One region of the Arthrobacter ginkgonis genome, then DNA from elsewhere that is predicted to be linked to it. Evidence: riboswitches for the same ligand, from Rfam matches in the RefSeq annotation. Region 1 holds a riboswitch; each other region holds the start of a gene.

Region 1 (4,203 bases):
ACCAGTTTGGAGGCCTGGTGGTCCAGATAGCTTTCCACCTGGTAACGGCCGCGGTCGTAGCCGGCGGAGCCGAACGGGTCCTCGGTGTGCTGCGCCTGGCGCCCGAAGCGCACGTCCATCTCCGGTTCGGAGCGGTAGGTGATGTGTGCCAGGCGGCGGGCGATGCCGAGCCCCTGGACCGGCCCGGGCGCGGGCGTTCCGTCGGGGTCGGCGGCGCCGTAGTAGTCGCCGCCGCGGAACCCGGGGTCCAGCCGGATCGACTGGGTCTGGATCTGCGCGAACGCGATCTGCTCGGCGGTGGATTCGGCGCAGGCGGCGATGACCACGCAGTTGCGCACGCGGTCCGGGTACTCGGCGGCCCATTCGAGGGCGCGGGCCCCACCCATGGAGCCGCCGATCACGGTGTGCCACCGGCGGATTCCGAGGGCGTCGGCGAGGCGGGCCTCGACGCGGACGCCGTCGCGGATCGTGGTGAACGGGAAGCGGGAACCGAGCGGGCGCCCGGTCTCGTCGGGGGTGGACGGGCCGGTGGTGCCGTAGCAGCCGCCCAGGAGGTTCGGCGCGACGACGAAGAACCGGTCGGTGTCGATCGTCTTGCCGGGGCCCACAAAACCGTCCCACCAGCCCGCGGTGTCGCTGTCGCCGCGGGCCACGTGAGTGTCCCCGGTCAGGGCATGCTCCAGGAGGACGGCGTTGGACGCGTCCTGGTTGAGCTCGCCCCAGGTCTCGTACCCGATCACGATCTCCGGGAGGTGGCCCCCGGTCTCGAAGGTGTACGGACCTGTCCGGAATTGGCGGAGCACGCCGTCGGGCCCATGCCCGACGGCGTGCCGCCACCCGGATTGTCCGGAGGTTACGTCGAAATCGATGCTCACTTCACCGCCTGGAGGGCGGATCCCGATTCCTCGGCGGCCTTTCGGAAGCCGCCTTCGAGATCCGCAATGATGTCGTCAATGTGTTCGAGGCCCACCGCCAGGCGGACCAGGCCCGGGCTGACCCCGGCCGCTTCCCGCTCGGCCTCGGTCAGCTGGACGTGGGTGGTGGACCACGGGTGGATCACCAGGGAGCGCACGTCGCCGACGTTCGCCACGTGCGAGTGCAGCTCCAGGGCATCCACGAACGCCTGTCCCGCCGCGGCTCCGCCGTCGAGCACGAAGGCGATGATCGCGCCGGTGCCGCGCGGGCCGTACTTGCGGCCGCGCTCGAACCACGGGCTGGAAGGCAGGCCGGCGTAGGCCACCGAGCGCACCTGCGGGTGGGCCTCGAGCCATTCGGCGACCTTCTGGGCGTTGGCCACGTGGCGCTCCACCCGCAGGCTCAGGGTCTCGAGGCCCTGGCCGATCAGGAACGCGTTCAGGGGCGCCACGGAGGATCCGAAGTCACGCAGCAGGTGCACGCGGGCCTTGAGGATGTAGGAGAGGTTGGCGCCGAAGATGCCGTCCACGCCCAGGTCGCGGGCGAAGACCAGGCCGTTGTAGGACTCGTCAGGGGTGTTGAAGCCGGGGAAGCGCTCCGGGTCCTGCGCGTAGTCGAACTTGCCCGAGTCCACGATGACACCCGCGATCGCGGTGCCGTGGCCGCCGAGGTACTTGGTCGCCGAGTGCACCACGACGTCGGCGCCCCATTCGATCGGGCGGATCAGGTACGGGGTGGACAGGGTGTTGTCGACGATCAGCGGGACGCCGGCCTCGTGGGCCACGGCGCTGACGCCCTCGATGTCCAGCACGTCCTGGCGCGGATTGGAGACGACCTCGCCGAAGAACGCCTTGGTGTTCGGGCGCACGGCCGCACGCCACTGCTCCAGGTCGTCCGGGTCGGCCACGAAGGTGGTTTCGATGCCGAGCTTGCGCAGGCTGTGCTTGAGCAGATTCTGCGTCCCGCCGTACAGGCTGGGGCTGGCGACGATGTGGTCGCCGGCCTCGGCCACGTTCAGGATCGCGAAGGTGGTGGCGGCCTGGCCGGAGGCCAGCAGCAGCGCCCCGACGCCGCCCTCCAGGTCGGCGATGCGGTTCTCCACGGCCTCCTGCGTGGGGTTGCCGATGCGGGTGTAGATCGGTGCCAGCTCCTGCAGCCCGAAGCGGGCCGCCGCGCTTTCCGCGCTCGGGAACACGAAGGAGGTGGTCTGGTAGATCGGCAGTGCCCGCGCCCCGGTTGCCGCGTCGGGAACCTGCCCGGCGTGGATCTGGCGGGTTTCGAAGGACCAAGTGTTGCTAGACATGTTTCTTCCCCTCTGGCTAGGGGTCCCCCCGGGCTGCGCGGAAGCACGGACTGTGCCTCCGCCGGGGTGTGACCCGCGCTTGTCCCGTGTCCTGCTGGCACGGGGCCTGGTCTTCACCCGGGGCACCCCACCGCGAGTGGAGGGTTGCCGGCCAGCAAACCGGGGTTTAGCGCTGGCACTCATGACCTTGGTTCCAAGTCTTGCGAATCTTCCGCCGGTCCCGCAACTCCGTGTCCGCCTTTGTGACTTCCCGTGGCTCCGGCGGCGGCACCCGGCCCCAGCGCCCCGAGGCGCCGCAACCCCTTGTCAGGGGCACCTTAGGAGGACCTAAGTCGAGACGTGAATCACAAAGTGCCATGATGGGGCCATGATGAGGCTGGACCATGTTTCTTACGCTTGCGGTCCCGATGGGTTGGCCGCTACGGCCGCCCGCATCGGCGAGACCTTGGGGATCGAGTACGTAAAGGGGGGTGTCCATCCGCGCTTCGGCACTCGGAACGTCATTTTCCCGTTGCAGAACGGGCAGTACCTGGAGGTCGTCGAGGTGCTCAACCACCCGGCGTCGGACAAGGCCCCCTTCGGGCAGGCCGTGCGCGCCCGCTCCGAGCTGGGCGGCGGCTGGATGGGCTGGTGCGTCGCGGTGGACGACCTGCTGCCGTTCGAGGAGCGGCTGGGCCGCCAGGCGGTGCCGGGCAACCGCAAGTTCCCGGACGGGCGCGAACTGACCTGGCAGCAGATCGGCATCAACGGCCTGATCTCCGATCCTCAGGTCCCGTACATGCTGCGCTGGGACGACGGCACCGAGGACCTGCACCCGTCCAAGGCGCTGGATCCGGCGGGACGCATCTCCAAGATCACCATCGCCGGTTCCCGCGACCGGGTCCGGGACTGGCTGGGCCAGCCCGAGCAGTCCCCGGTGGGCGACGTCGAGGTCTCCTGGCAGTCCCCGAACGGGACCCCGGGTATCCTCTCCGTCACCTTCACCACCCCCAAGGGCGAGGTCGAGCTCTAGGCCGGGGGGCCTGCTCACCACACCACACGCACGCACCGCACCGCATAAAGGCACGACGGCGGCACCCACCCGGGTGCCGCCGTCGTTGTTCCGCTGGCGCGCCGTGCGGGGGCCCGCTTTCCCGCGCGGCACCCGCACTTACGCGTCAGGATTCCGCGCACACCCGCACTTACGCGTCACAATTCCGCGACTTCACAATTCGGCGAAGGGGACTCAGGTGCCCAGGCCGATGGCCGGGCCGAAGAGGGCGAAGCCGACGAACCCGGCCGCATCCAGCAGGGCGTGCGCGATCACCAGCGGCATCACCCGCCGGGTTTTCAGGTACACCCAGCCGAACACCAGGCCCATGACGAAGTTGCCGATGAACGGGCCCACCCCCTGGTAGAGGTGGTAGCTGCCGCGCAGCACCGCGCTGGCCAGCAGCACCTGCCAGGTCCCCCAGCCGAGGCGGGGCAGGCGCTCGAACAGGTAGCCGATCACGATCACCTCTTCGACGATCCCGTGGCGCACGGCCGAGAGCAGCAGGACCGGCACCGTCCACCAGTACGGGTCAAGCGCGGCCGGCACGATCGCCGTGGTCACGCCCAGCGCGCGCCCGGCCGCGTACACGCCCAGCGTCCCCAGCCCCATCGCCGCGAACAGCCCGAAGCCCAGCCCGGCGTCCCGCCACGGGCGGCGGGCATCGAACCCGATCCTGCGGAACGGGTTGCCGCCGGGGACCTGCCAGAGCAGGAAGAACACCAGGGCCACCGGCACCAGGGCGAAGAAGATGTCCAGCAGCTGGTAGGTCAGGTCGAAGTACTCGCGGGCACTGAGGCTGTTGTTCAGCGTGGTGGTTTGCCCGGCCAGCGGGGCGCGGGTGGCCTTGTCCAGCAGGTTCACCACCGAGTACACCGCGGACTTGCCCAGCGACAGGCCCAGCACCAGTCCGATCTCGATCCACAGGTACCGCCGCGGCTGGGACACGGACGGC
Region 2 (4,203 bases), on a different contig from region 1:
GTGGCACGGCTCGGCGACCTCCCTGGCCTCCGCGGCGCTGGCCGGCGACTGGGGCGATCCGCTGTTCACCGCCAACGCCATCCAGCCCCGCGAGAACTACAAGGTGCTGATCGACCACTACGCCGAACGGTACGACGCCGCCGGCCACGACCCCGCCCACCGGTACATCGCTTCCGGCGCCGGGGCGGGCGGCATCTTCCTCGCGGACACCACGGCCGAGGCCAAGCGGCAGTTCGGCCCCGTCTACGAGGCCCTGACCGCCGGCCGCGACGTGCCCGGCAACAACTCCCCGTTCCGCAGCATCGACCATGCCGTCGCCGAGGGACCGTCCCTGGTCGGCAGCCCGGAGGACGTGGCCGCGAAGATCCTGGAGTACCACGCGCTGTACGGGCACGCGCTCCAGGCGATCTCGCTGCCCACCACGCTGCCGTTCGGCCAGCAGCTGGAGGTCCTCGAACGCTTCGCCGCCGAGGTCATCCCGGCGGTCCGGGCCGCGGCACCGACCACCCTGTGGGAGGCGGAGGACCCCTTCGCCGCCCGAGTCCACGGGGTGCCCGCCGCCCTGGCCGCCACCCGCTAGCCCCGCTTGCCTGCCCGCACCACCCACCACCTGCCACCCCATCGAAAGGCATCCCCATGACATCCCCTCTCCGTTCCGCCCTGCCCGCCGCCGTGCTGGTCTCCGTCCTGGGGACCGCCGTCCTCGCCGGCTGCGCCGACCCCGGAGCCTCCGCCGCCACCAACCCGGCGTCGGATGTCAAGGCCTTCGACCTCTCCCCGGACCAGCAGCGCTACGCCTCGGACAAGTCGGCCGAGGCCGCGGCGCTGGTCCCGGAATCGGTGTCCGCGGACGGGAAGCTGACCGTCGCGGTGAGCCCGTGGGCCGCCCCGTTGGCCGTGTACGCCACGGACAACAAGACGCCCGTGGGCAACGAGGTCGACATCGCCCATGCGCTCGCCGACTCGCTGGGCCTGGAGGCAGAGATCGTCGACGTCGCGTGGGCCGACTGGCCGCTGGGCGTGGAGTCCGGCAAGTATGAGGCCGTCCTGTCCAACGTCACCGTGACCAAGGAACGCAAGGACAAGTTCGACTTCGCCAGCTACCGCGAAGACAAGCTGGGCTTCTACGTCAAGAGCGATTCGGCGATCACCGGCCTGGAGAAGGCGGAGGACGTCGCCGGGCTGCGCATCATCGTCGGCTCCGGGACCAACCAGGAGAAGATCCTGCTGGACTGGGACGCGGAGAACAAGAAGAACGGCCTGAAGCCGATCGAGTTCCAGTACTACGACGACGACTCCGCCTCCTCGCTGGCGCTGCAGTCCGGACGGGCCGACGCGACCTTCGGGCCGAACGCGACCTCCGCGTACAAGGCCGCGCAGGACGGCAAGAGCAAGCAGGTGGGCCTCATCGCCGGCGGGTGGCCGGAGAAGGCCAACATCGCCGTGACGGTGAAGAAGGGCTCCGGCCTGGCCGAAGCCGCACAGGCCGGCATCAACCACCTCATCGAAAACGGCACCTACGCCAGCGTCCTCGAGCGCTGGGGCCTGGCCGACGAAGGGATCGCCGAGTCCGAGCTGAACCCCCCGGGGCTGGGCGACTAGCCCTCCCCGAGAAGGGGCCGGGGGCTGGTCCTGGCCGGGACGATCCGGTTTCGCCAAGGCTTCCTGCTCCCGGTACGCGTTTCACCAAAGGACGATGTCGGGTTTGGGCGCCAAACCCGACATCGTCCTTTGGTGAAACGCAGAAGGGGCACACGGTCCTTTGGCCAAACGCAATAAGGGGCAGACGCGAAACATGTCGTCCCGAGACGCCGCACGGCGCGTTTTCGGCTCCCGAACCGGGGCTGGGAGCGCGCCGCGCGGCGTTTTCGGCGTCATGTTTCGTCATAAAAGGCTCCATGACAGTTTCGGCGCGGAGCGCTTGCACGGGGCACCGATTCCGGTTTTAGATAGTCGAACCAAACCATCAAGAGCGGCCGAGAGATCTGGATCGATGACGCCGCAGCAACCATCCGATGGCACCCCTCGCGGGTCCTTCGGAACGGTGCTACCGCCAGAAGCGATGGAGACGCATCAGCGAAACCACCTCGAGGCCTCGGCGTGCCGCGGCTCGGGATTTCGGCTGATTTTCCGGGCTTGCTAGCCGATGCGCTCCCTCGTTCAAACCGACGAGGAGAGTCATGGCACCACCCCCCACCACGGCGGCACCGCCGTCGTTGTCCTACGAGTTGTATCCGCCGGTGCACCGTGACGCCAGCGACTCGGTGCTGGAAACCGTGGCCGCGCTGGAGGCCTCCCGGCCCGACTACGTGTCCGTCACCTACAACGGCACCCCGGAGCGCCGGAGGGCCTCCGTGGAACTGATCCGGCACCTGACCGAGAACACCAGGTTGCGCCCGCTGGCCCATCTGTGCTGCGTGGGGGAGACCCGCGAAAGCCTGGACCTGCTGGTCCGCTACTTCCTGTCCCTGGGCGTGCGCGGGGTGCTGGCCCTGCGCGGTGACCTGCCCCAGGATCCGGAGGCGTTCCGTGGCGAACTGCCGTTCGCCCGCTACCTCGTGGAGCTGATCCGCGACGTGGAGCGGCGGCACAGCGCAGCGCTGGCCGGCGGACGGCTGGCGGTCGGCGTCGCGGCCTACGCGCACCGCCACCCGGAATCGCCGAGCTTCCAGCACGACGTCGAGGTGCTGCTCTCCAAGGAGCGTTCCGGCGCGAACTTCGCGATCACCCAGGTCTACTTCCAGGCCGGCGACTACGAGCGGCTGGTCGAGGCGGCCCGCAAGGCCGGAGTCACGATCCCGATCATCCCGGGCATCATCCCGGTCTCCAGCGTGGCACGGCTGCGCCGGCTCTCCGTCCTCACCGGGCTTCCGGCCGAGCGCGAGCTGCTGCACCGCCTGGAAACGGCCTCCAGCGACGCCGAACGCCACCGCATCGGCGTGGACCACGCGGCCGGCCTGGGGCGCGCCGCCCTGGCCGCCGGGGCGCCGGGCCTGCACCTGTACACCTTCAACGACCACCGCGGCTCGCTCGACGTGATCGAAGCCGTGGGCCTGCCCGGCACCCGCGCGGTGCCGCTGGACACCGGCCAGCTGGACCTCCAGCCGGCCGACAGACCGCTCAGTGCCGCCCGATGAGTGCCGCCGTATGAGCACCGCCGGCCCCGACAACCACCAAGACCACCCGAACCACCAAAACAACCCCCACCCCGCTGAGAACCCCCAGCACACCGAGAAGCAGGAGCACACCGTGACCACCGCCAACACCTTCCCCGCCGCCACCATCCTCGGCTACCCCCGCCTGGGCCCGAACCGCGAACTCAAGCGGGCCGTGGAATCCCACTGGGCCGGCACCCTCGACGAGGACGGCCTGGAAAGCGTCGCCGCAACCCTGCAGGACGCGACCGTCGCCCGCCTGGAGCAGCTGGGCCTGAACCGCGCCGACTCCTCGATCCCGGCCGACTTCGCCCTCTACGACCAGGTGCTTGATGCCACCGCCGCCCTCGGCGCGCTCCCGGCCCGCTTCGCCGACCTCGCCGTCGAGGACGGGGCCGTGGACCTGGCCGGCTACTTCACGCTGGCCCGCGGCGACGGGCAGCGCCCGCCGCTGGAGCTGACCAAGTGGTTCGACACCAACTACCACTACCTGGTCCCGGAGATCGGCCCGGACACCCCGCTGCGGGCCGTCGCGCACCGCCTGGCCGGCATCGTCCGCCGCCACCGCGCCGCCGGCTCCACGCTGCGCCCGGTCCTCGTGGGCCCGATCACCTACCTGCTGCTGGCCAAGCCGGAGGACGGCGCGCCGGAAGGCTTCGACCCGCTCTCCCGCATCGACGACGCCGTGGCCGCCTACCAGGGCATCCTCGCCCAGCTCGCCGCGGCCGGCGCCGAGTGGGTCCAGCTCGACGAGCCCGCGCTGGCGACCGACCGCGGGGCCGCGCTGATCGCCCCGGGCGGCGTCGCCGAGCGCGTTTACCTCGAACTGGCCAACGCCCCGGTCGTCTCCGCGAACGACGCCGGGACCCCGGCCGCCGCCGGCACCCGCCCCGCGCTGCTGGTCACCACCGGCTATGGCACCGCCGGATCGCTTCAGGCCCCCGGCGAGGCCCTGCAGACGCTGGCCTCCACCGGCATCGAGGCCGTCCACGCCGATCTGGTCCGCGGCCGCCGCCCGCTCGCCCCGGCCCTGGCCGCGATCGCGAAG
Region 3 (4,203 bases), on a different contig from region 1:
GCGTCGACGGCGTCGAGGATCGCGCGGGCGTGACGGGGGTCCAGGGGCATGGTGTCTTTCCTTGGGGGTTTCCGGGCCGGAGTGGAGGTCGCGGGGCGCCCCGCGCTGTGTGAATCTCCACCGGGGACCAAGCGGGCGGGGCAGCTCGGATAGGCCGACGGCGGGGTGGATAGGTCGACGGCGGGCCAACCGGCCGCCGGGTCTCCGTCAATTTTCGAGGGTCCAGGACCGCCCCGGCAATCGATGAACGCAGCCGATGCGGGCCATAGGATGTGTGGATGCACAATCCGGACGCGATGAGCCGGCGCGTGGCGCTGCTCTGCCTGGCCGACCTGGACGCCATCTCGCAGCGGTACGTGGCCGAGGTTCGGCGCCTGCCGGGCTACCTCACCACGGTGGTCGGGGACGAGGAGCTGTACCGGACGGCCCGGCAGATGCTGGGCACGGTGTTCCGGCTGATCGCCGGAGAGTCGACCGCCGAGGAACTGGCGCGGGTGTCCGCGGAGGTGGGCAGGCGCCGTGCGACCCAAGGCGTGCCGCTGGATTCGCTCCTGCGCGCGGTCCGGATGGATTTCCGCTTCCTGTGGGAGGCGATGGGCGCCTACGTGGACGACGCGGACAGGGCGGAGTTCTCCGCCGAAGTGGTGGCCATCTGGGAAACCGTGGAGACACACACCGTCAACGTCCATGCCGGCTACATGGACGAGGTGGCCCGGACCAACCGCGAGGTGGAACTGGAGCGCGCCTTCCTCCTGCGGCACCTGCTGGCCGGCACCGGCGACGCCCGGCTTCGCGCCGAGGCCGCCGACGCGCTGGGACTGCGGATCGACGGGACCTTCGTGGTGGCCGCCGGGTGCCCCGACCACGCCCGGCGCTTCCGTGACCTGATGACCGAGCACCTGCCCGGCACGCCGCTGGACACCCTGGACGGCATCGAGTTCTGCATCATCGACGCCTCGGCCGGGCTCGATCCGAAGCTGGTGGCGGCGCTTGCGGCCATGCCCGCGGGCATCTCGCCGCCGGCCCGCGGAGTGGACCAGCTGCCGGCGATGTGGACCGTGGCCTGCGAGCTGGGACGGCTGGTCGAATCGGCGGCCGCGGCCGCGACCCTCGACCGCTCCTGGGACCGGCTGATGGCGCTCCGGCTGGGACCGGTGGCCGAATCCTTTGCCCGCGAACGGCTGGCCCCGCTCGAGGGCCTGGCCCGGCACGACCGGGAGAATCTCCTGGAAGCCGTGCGGGTGTTCGCCGGGAACGGGTCCGTCACCGACACCGCAGCCGCGCTTTACTGCCACCGCAACACCGTGCTGAACCGGTTGCGCCGCTTCACGCAGCTCACCGGCCTCGATCCCGCCGTGCCGCGGCAGGCGGCCCTGATCCAGTTGGCAGTCGCCGCCGATGCGCCGCCCGGCGCGGACTAGGTTGGCGAGGACTGGGTTGGCGCGGACCAGGTTGGCGCGGTTTAGGTCACGGGAGGATGGGGCATGAGGGCGGCGGCCAGGCCCACGACGTTGGCCAACACCGCAACGGCGAGCAGCACCCACCCAGCGGTGCGGATGGGGCGCGAGCGGTCCGGGGGCTCGTGGGTGAGCCAGACGTGCCAGTCCGGGTCCTGGTGGTAGATGGTGATCGTGCTGCCCGGGGGTGCGGCGTCGCCGGTGAGCAGGCCGGAGACCGCGGTCCCGTCCGGGGCGGTCCATACGGCGCAGGGCTGGCCTTCCAGGATGCGGACCTCCGCGGGGGAGGGGCGCCAGTGGCGGTAGTGCCGGCGCAGGATCCACGCCGTCACCAGCAGGGCGATTGCGGGCACGCCAGCGGCCCAGCCGACCATCTCCAGGGCCGGACCGATCGTCTCCAGCATCTCCCGCATCAAGGCTAAGTGTAGGCGGCGAGGGTCCCGCACCGAGCGAAGCGAGGTGTGGGAGCCGCCGAAACGGTAGGCGGCGAGGGTCCCGCACCGAGCGAAGCGAGGTGTGGGAGCCGCCGAAACGGTAGGCGGCGAGGGAGCCGCTCTCAATTTGCATGCCCGTGCGTCGTTTGCGGGCGACGCGTCGTCATGCACCCGACGCAACGGCATGCACGCCGCGCTATTTAGTGCGGGCCGAAGGAAAGCGCACTTTTGTGTCGGTTTAAGACTATTCATTTCACCGCGCGGCGCGATTGGTTTGCCCGATCGAAGGAAATGCGGTCATGATTGACGTCATGGAGGCCGCAGGGCCGACACATTTCGCAACACCTACCTGCAAGACCATCCAGAGCGGCTAAGAGACCTGGCTCAGTGACGCCGCAGCAACCGCCCTTCGGGGGACGGTGCTAATGCCAGGACCGATGGAGAAGCCCTCGCCGACGAGCCTTCCGGTCCGATTCACCGCGCCGTTGCGCGCTTTTTCGGGCGGCGGGCACGGCAGCCTCTTCCTCGGGACGACCTGAGGAGGCCACATGATCAGCATCCGGGACGTCTCGACGGTCTTCACGACCGCGGGACAGAACTTCACGGCCGTGGACGCCGTGTCCCTGGAGATCCCGCGCGGGTCCATCCAGGGCATCATCGGGTTCTCCGGTGCCGGCAAGTCCACGCTGCTGCGCAACATCAACCTGCTTGAGCGTCCCACCTCCGGCAGCGTCGTCGTCGACGGCACCGACCTCACCGCGCTCGGCGACGAGGAACTGCGCCGCGAGCGCCACCAGATCGGCATGATCTTCCAGCACTTCAACCTGCTGAACAACCGCACGGCCCTGCAGAACGTGGAGCTGAGCCTGAAGTTCGCCGGCGTGGGCAAGAAGGACCGCCGCCGCCGTGCGCAGGAGGCCCTGGAGATCGTGGACCTCGCCGACAAGGCCTCGTCCTACCCGGGCCGGCTCTCCGGCGGGCAGAAGCAGCGCGTCGCGATCGCCCGCGCGCTGGCGACCGAGCCGAAGGTGCTGCTCTGCGACGAGCCGACCTCCGCCGTCGACCCGCGCACCACCGCCTCGGTGCTCCAGTACCTCTCCGACATCAACGCCCAGCTGGGCATCACCACGGTGATCGTCACCCACGAGATGAACGTCATCAAGGCCATCGCGGACAACGTGGCCGTGATGGAGGACGGCGCCCTCGTGGAGCAGTTCGACCTCGCCGAACTGGAGCGCCCCGGCTTCAGCCCGGCCACCCAGATCGGCCGCTACCTGATCAGCGACGAAATCGCCCTCGAACGCCGCCAGCGCGTCCAGCCGAAGGAGACCTCCCTTGTCTAACGTGTCCGTCGCGGCCGCCCTCCCCGCCAACGGCGCCACCGCCTTCGACCTGAACCGCGTCGTCGAACTGCTGCCGGAGATCGCCGTGGCGATGGGGCAGACCTTTGCCATGCTGCTGGTCGCCATCCCGCTGGCCGTGCTGGTCGGCACCCCGTTGGGCATCTGGCTCTACTCCATGTCCCCGGTGGGGCTCAAGCCGCGCCCGAAGCTGCACAAGGTCGTGGACGGGCTGGTGAACACCATGCGTTCGTTCCCGTTCCTGATCCTGCTGATCGCGATCATCCCGATCACCCGCTTCATCGTCGGCACCACCATCGGCACGGCCGCGGTGATCGTGCCGCTGACCATCAACGCCATCCCGTACTTCGCCCGCTTCGTCGAGCAGAACCTCACCCAGCTCGGCGGCGGCGTCGTCGAGGCGGCCCGCGCGATGGGAGCCACCCGCGGCCAGATCGTGCGCGACGTGCTGCTGGTCGAGGCCAAGCCCGCGCTGGTCGGATCGATCACCATCATGACCGTCAGCTTCATCAGCTACTCCGCCATGGCGGGCCTGGTGGGCGGCGGCGGCATCGGCGACTTCGCCATCCGCTACGGGTACTACCGCTACGAGACCGGCGTGATGTTCCTGGCGATCATCCTGATGATCGTGCTGGTCCAGGCCGTCCAAATCGGCGGCACCCGGCTGGCCCGCCGCTTCGACAAGCGCCGCTAAGCGCGGGGCAGCCGGGTCCCCTGCGCGGCACGACGCCGGCGCCCGCTGGCGCGCCCCGCCCCACCTTCCGCACCACCTTCGTCCTAGGAGCACCATGCCCACCACCGCGACCGGCCGTCCGCGCCTGCTGCTCAGCGCGTTCCTGATGAACACCACCAGCCACATCCTCGGTGGCCAGTGGCGCCATCCGGAGGCCCAGCAGCACCGCTTCAACGAGCTCTCGCTGTGGACGGACCTGGCCCGCCAGCTCGAGGACG
Region 4 (4,203 bases), on a different contig from region 1:
GGTCCATGACCACGTTCAGGCCCGCGGCCTCGCCCTTCTCGGCGACGCCCTCGTGCCAGGAGCCCAGCTGCAGCCAGATGGTCTTGGAGCCCACCGCGATGGCCTCGTCCAGGACGCCGGGCAGGTCGTCGTGCTTGCGGAAGACCTCGACCAAGTCCGGCACCTCCGGCAGGTCCGCCAGGGACTTGTAGACCGGCTGGCCCAGGATCGTGTCCACCACGGGGTTCACGAAGTAGACCTTGAACCGGGTGGAGGAGAGCAGGTAGGTCGCCACGAAGTAGGACGCGCGGGACGGCTTGTCCGAGGCGCCCACGATCGCGATCGAGGTGGTGTTGCGCAGGATGTCCAGGCGTTCGGGGGCCGACGGGCCCACCCAGGTGCGCTCTGCGGTGGCGGTCACTTGGAGGCCCCTTCCTCGGCTGCAATGGATTCCTCAACGGATTCGACCACCCGGGTGCCCGGCTCCGTCACCTTGGCGCGGGCCGCGGGGATGGTGCAGGCCTCGCCGTCGTAGGTCGGCGCCGCGAATTCGGTGGTGCTGAAGACGTGGTCCTCGTGGTCTCGGCTGGGGCCGTGCTCGGCGCCGGCCTGCTGGGAGGCGGTGAGCGCCTGGTCCAGGTCCCACAGGATGTCCTCGAGGTCCTCCAGGCCCACGGAGAGGCGGATCAGGTCCTCCGGAACGCCGCCGGCGACCAGTTGGTCGGCCGTGAGCTGCTGGTGGGTGGTGGACGCCGGGTGCAGGACCAGCGTGCGGGCGTCGCCGATGTTGGCCAGGTGGCTGGCCAGCTGCAGCGCCTCGATGAACTTGGCGCCGGCGGCGCGGCCGCCCTTGACGCCGAAGCTGAACACGGAGCCGACGCCCAGCGGGAGCAGCTCCTTGGCGCGCTCGTGGTGCGGGTGCGTGGGCAGGCCGGCGAAGTTCACGTAGGTGACGCGCTCGTCCTGGTCCAGCCATTCGGCGACCTTCTGGGCGTTGTCCAGGTGGGCGTCCATGCGCTGGGGCAGGGTCTCGACGCCGATCAGCAGCTGGAACGCGGACTGCGCCGGCAGCGACGGGCCGATGTCGCGCAGCTGCTCCGAGCGCAGCTTGGTCAGGAAGCCGTACTCGCCGAAGTTGCCCCACCAAGAGACGTTGCCGTAGCTGGGCACCGGCTCGGTCATCTGCGGGAACTTGCCGTTGCCCCAGTTGAAGGTGCCGGATTCAACGATGACGCCGCCCAGGGTGGTGCCGTGGCCGCCGAGGAACTTGGTGGCGGAGTGGATGACGATGTCCGCCCCGTGCTCGATCGGGCGGATCAGGTATGGCGGGGTCAGAGTGGAGTCCACGACCAGCGGAACGCCGGCCTCGTTCGCGACGGCGGCCAGGCCCCGGAGATCGGCGACGTCGCCGGAGGGGTTGGCCACGATCTCGGTGTACACGGCCTTCGTGTTCTCGCGGATCGCGGCCTTGTAGTCGGCCGGGTCCGTCGAGTCGATGAAGGTGGTGTCGACGCCGAAGCGGCGCAGCGTCACGTCCAGCTGCGTGATGGTTCCTCCGTACAGCTTGGAGGAGGCGACGATGTGGTCCCCGGCCCCAGCCAGCGCGGCGAACACGAGGAACTCCGCGGCCATGCCGGAAGCGGTGGCGACGGCGCCGATGCCGCCCTCCAGGGAGGCGATGCGCTCCTCGAAGGCCGCCACGGTGGGGTTGCCGATGCGCGAGTAGATGTTGCCGTACTTCTGCAGGGCGAACAGGTTGGCGGCGTCGTCAGTGTCCTTGAAGACGAACGACGAGGTCTGGTAGATCGGGACCGCGCGGGCGCCGTGTTCGGCGTCGGGGGTGCCCCCGGCGTGGAGGGCGCGCGTGCGGAAGCCGAACTGGTGTTCTGCCATGAGGCGGGGGCTCCTTCAAGGTTGGTGGCGGGGAGGTAGGTCGATGTTGATTCCGGTGCCGTTGCGGCGGACAACGGCGGCCCACGGCACCGGGGGATCCGGCGCCACCACGGCCGAAGAAAAGCTCGCGCCTTCCCCATCGTTTCTGGCGGTAGCACCTTTCCGGCGGCGTCCGGAAGGTTGCTGCGGCGTCAGGGAGCCAGATCTCTCAGCCACTCGGGATGGACCGAACCATCCTCCCAAAAACCGGCCCCCCGATCAAAGAATGTTGACCACCGTTGCGCGTGGCCGCGATCTGACCGAAGATCCGGCGGCGGTCCCCCGTTATCGTTCAGACTGCTCCCACACCTCGCTCCGCTCGGCGCGGGTCCCTCGCCGCCTAGCGTCCATGAGCCTCCCAATCCTCGCTGGCGCTCGGATCGGGGCCCTCGGCTCATAGCGTCCAGGTGGCTCCCACACCTCGCTCCGCTCGGCGCGGGTCCCTCGCCGCCTAGACTTGGGCGCATGCAGGCACGGATCGCTTTTGTCAGGCACGGGGAAACGGACTGGAACGCCCAAGGGCGGTTGCAGGGCAGCAGGGACATCCCGCTGAACGACGCCGGCCGGGGACAGGCGCGGGAAGCCGGCCTGGCGCTGGGACGCGGACGGTGGGACCTGCTGGTCTCCTCGACGCTCCATCGCGCCGCCGAGAGCGCGGACATCATCGGAGCGCTGATCGGGCTTCAGCCGTCCCTCCGGCTGCCCGATCTGGTGGAGCGGAACTACGGCGCGGGTGAGGGCCGCATTGTGCAGGGGCTTCCCCGGCCCCAGATCGACGCCCTGCTGGCCACGGGGGAACCAGAGGCCTCCGTGGCGGCGCGCGGAGTGGGCGCCATTGACCGCCTGGCGGCCGAGTACCCCGGACGGCGGATCGTGGTGGTCGCCCACGGCACGATCATCCGCCTGACGCTGAATGCGGTGCTCGGCGGCAGCCACCCGCACGTGGAGAACGGCCAGGTCCTGGAACTGGACTGGGACGCCCGGGGCCGGGACGTCCGCCCGCGCGCGCTCATGCCAAGACAGTAGGCAGCCCTCGATAGCCGGCGGTTCCTGCCCCTCCACAGGCCGGGACCGCCGGCTTTTTCGTGGCCATCCCGGGACGGGCATGTATTAAAAAGCATTGACGATCGTCTCAAATTTGAAGATACTCAACGTGCGGGGTGCGCGGTTCACGGCGGGCCGGCAAGGGGCGGCTCCAAGTCGGCGCCCTTGCCGCCCGCCGCGAATCTTTCCGCGCCGAAGCCATTCCTTCCGCACTGACGATCTTTTCGCGGTGAGGTCCTTTTGTGCTGGGAATCCTTCCGCGGCGCATTCCTCCCCGCCCGGAAACGAGTTGGAGGCATTCAATGAAGAACCGTCCACGCCCTACACGCTTGCGCGCGCTCGCCGCCGCCGTCGCCCTCGCGGCAACGCCGCTGGCCCTGGTGCCAGCACCCGCCGTGGCCGCCGAGGATGAAGCCCATCAGGTCAAGGGGGTTTTCCATCAGGACGAGCCCGGCGAGGTGGTGTATGAGGCGGTGACCCCGGAGGACTGGAACGGCACCCTGGTGCTGGACCTGGACTTCAACCGGTGGACCGGGGAAAAGCGGGAGTGGTTCCTCTCCCACGGCTACGGCATCGGCGGCATTCAGCGCACCCAGAACCAGACGGCCTACGAGATCAAGAAGTACGTGGACGACCTCGTGGCCACCCGCGGCGAACTCATGGAGGCCGGAACGGAGGAGCCCGCCAGGACGATTGCCGTCGGGGCCTCGCGGGGTGGCTTCGTGGCCCGCATGTCCGTCGAGCATCGCCCCGACGTTTTCGACGGGGCGCTGGCCTTCGCCGGCGGCGGAGCGGGGGTGCTCGGTTCCTGGCTGAGCAAGGCCGACGCGGTGTGGGCCCTGAAGACGCTGGTGGACCCCGCGGCCCCGCTGGCCATCAACAACCTCCCCGACATTCCCGCCGGGGCGAGCTACGGCCCCGACTACCAGCAGGACGTCGCCCTCGCCGCCTTGGTGGAGAAGGCCCGCGGGGACGACGCCGGCACGGCCCGGCTGATGCTGGCCAGCGCGCTGGAGCAGGCCACCGCGTGGCCCTCCGGTGCGGAGGCGCCCGGCGCGAACGACTTCGAGGATCAGGCGCAGCGCATCGCCGACAGCTTCGCCTGGGCGAACCCGCAGTTCGTCCACAAGGAGATCGAGGACATGGCCGGGGGCCCGGTGGTGTGGAACCACGGCGTCGATTACGCCGCACTGCTGGAGGATTCCGGGGCGATCGAGCGGGTCCGCTACTGGTATGACAAGGCGGGCC

Evidence for each region. A riboswitch is a leader RNA that binds a small molecule or an ion and turns the genes downstream of it on or off. The one in region 1 is predicted to bind S-adenosylmethionine.
Region 2: it holds a riboswitch for S-adenosylmethionine, as region 1 does, so the genes downstream of both, ABD912_RS06465 (methylenetetrahydrofolate reductase) here and ABD912_RS16775 (bifunctional o-acetylhomoserine/o-acetylserine sulfhydrylase) in region 1, are expected to answer to the same signal.
Region 3: it holds a riboswitch for S-adenosylmethionine, as region 1 does, so the genes downstream of both, ABD912_RS02225 (methionine ABC transporter ATP-binding protein) here and ABD912_RS16775 (bifunctional o-acetylhomoserine/o-acetylserine sulfhydrylase) in region 1, are expected to answer to the same signal.
Region 4: it holds a riboswitch for S-adenosylmethionine, as region 1 does, so the genes downstream of both, ABD912_RS02015 (O-acetylhomoserine aminocarboxypropyltransferase/cysteine synthase family protein) here and ABD912_RS16775 (bifunctional o-acetylhomoserine/o-acetylserine sulfhydrylase) in region 1, are expected to answer to the same signal.

Annotation. Positions count from the first base shown of each region.
Region 1 is NZ_BAABEO010000023.1:124,001-128,203, reverse strand. Features, by position in the region: gene metX (homoserine O-acetyltransferase MetX) at 1-869, opposite strand, end outside; gene ABD912_RS16775 (bifunctional o-acetylhomoserine/o-acetylserine sulfhydrylase) at 872-2,218, opposite strand; SAM riboswitch class IV at 2,289-2,405, opposite strand; gene ABD912_RS16770 (VOC family protein) at 2,586-3,230, shown strand; gene ABD912_RS16765 (CPBP family intramembrane glutamic endopeptidase) at 3,444-4,203, opposite strand, start outside.
Region 2 is NZ_BAABEO010000008.1:840,664-844,866, reverse strand. Features, by position in the region: gene ABD912_RS06475 (LLM class flavin-dependent oxidoreductase) at 1-580, shown strand, start outside; gene ABD912_RS06470 (ABC transporter substrate-binding protein) at 637-1,602, shown strand; SAM riboswitch class I at 1,961-2,069, shown strand; gene ABD912_RS06465 (methylenetetrahydrofolate reductase) at 2,181-3,137, shown strand; gene metE (5-methyltetrahydropteroyltriglutamate--homocysteine S-methyltransferase) at 3,148-4,203, shown strand, end outside.
Region 3 is NZ_BAABEO010000006.1:154,210-158,412, forward strand. Features, by position in the region: gene ABD912_RS02210 (ArgE/DapE family deacylase) at 1-50, opposite strand, end outside; gene ABD912_RS02215 (PucR family transcriptional regulator) at 279-1,421, shown strand; gene ABD912_RS02220 (hypothetical protein) at 1,463-1,870, opposite strand; SAM riboswitch class I at 2,246-2,335, shown strand; gene ABD912_RS02225 (methionine ABC transporter ATP-binding protein) at 2,440-3,234, shown strand; gene ABD912_RS02230 (methionine ABC transporter permease) at 3,236-3,946, shown strand; gene ABD912_RS02235 (NtaA/DmoA family FMN-dependent monooxygenase) at 4,041-4,203, shown strand, end outside.
Region 4 is NZ_BAABEO010000006.1:102,742-106,944, forward strand. Features, by position in the region: gene ABD912_RS02010 (CoA-binding protein) at 1-400, opposite strand, end outside; gene ABD912_RS02015 (O-acetylhomoserine aminocarboxypropyltransferase/cysteine synthase family protein) at 397-1,872, opposite strand; SAM riboswitch class I at 2,006-2,100, opposite strand; gene ABD912_RS02020 (histidine phosphatase family protein) at 2,377-2,937, shown strand; gene ABD912_RS02025 (prolyl oligopeptidase family serine peptidase) at 3,258-4,203, shown strand, end outside.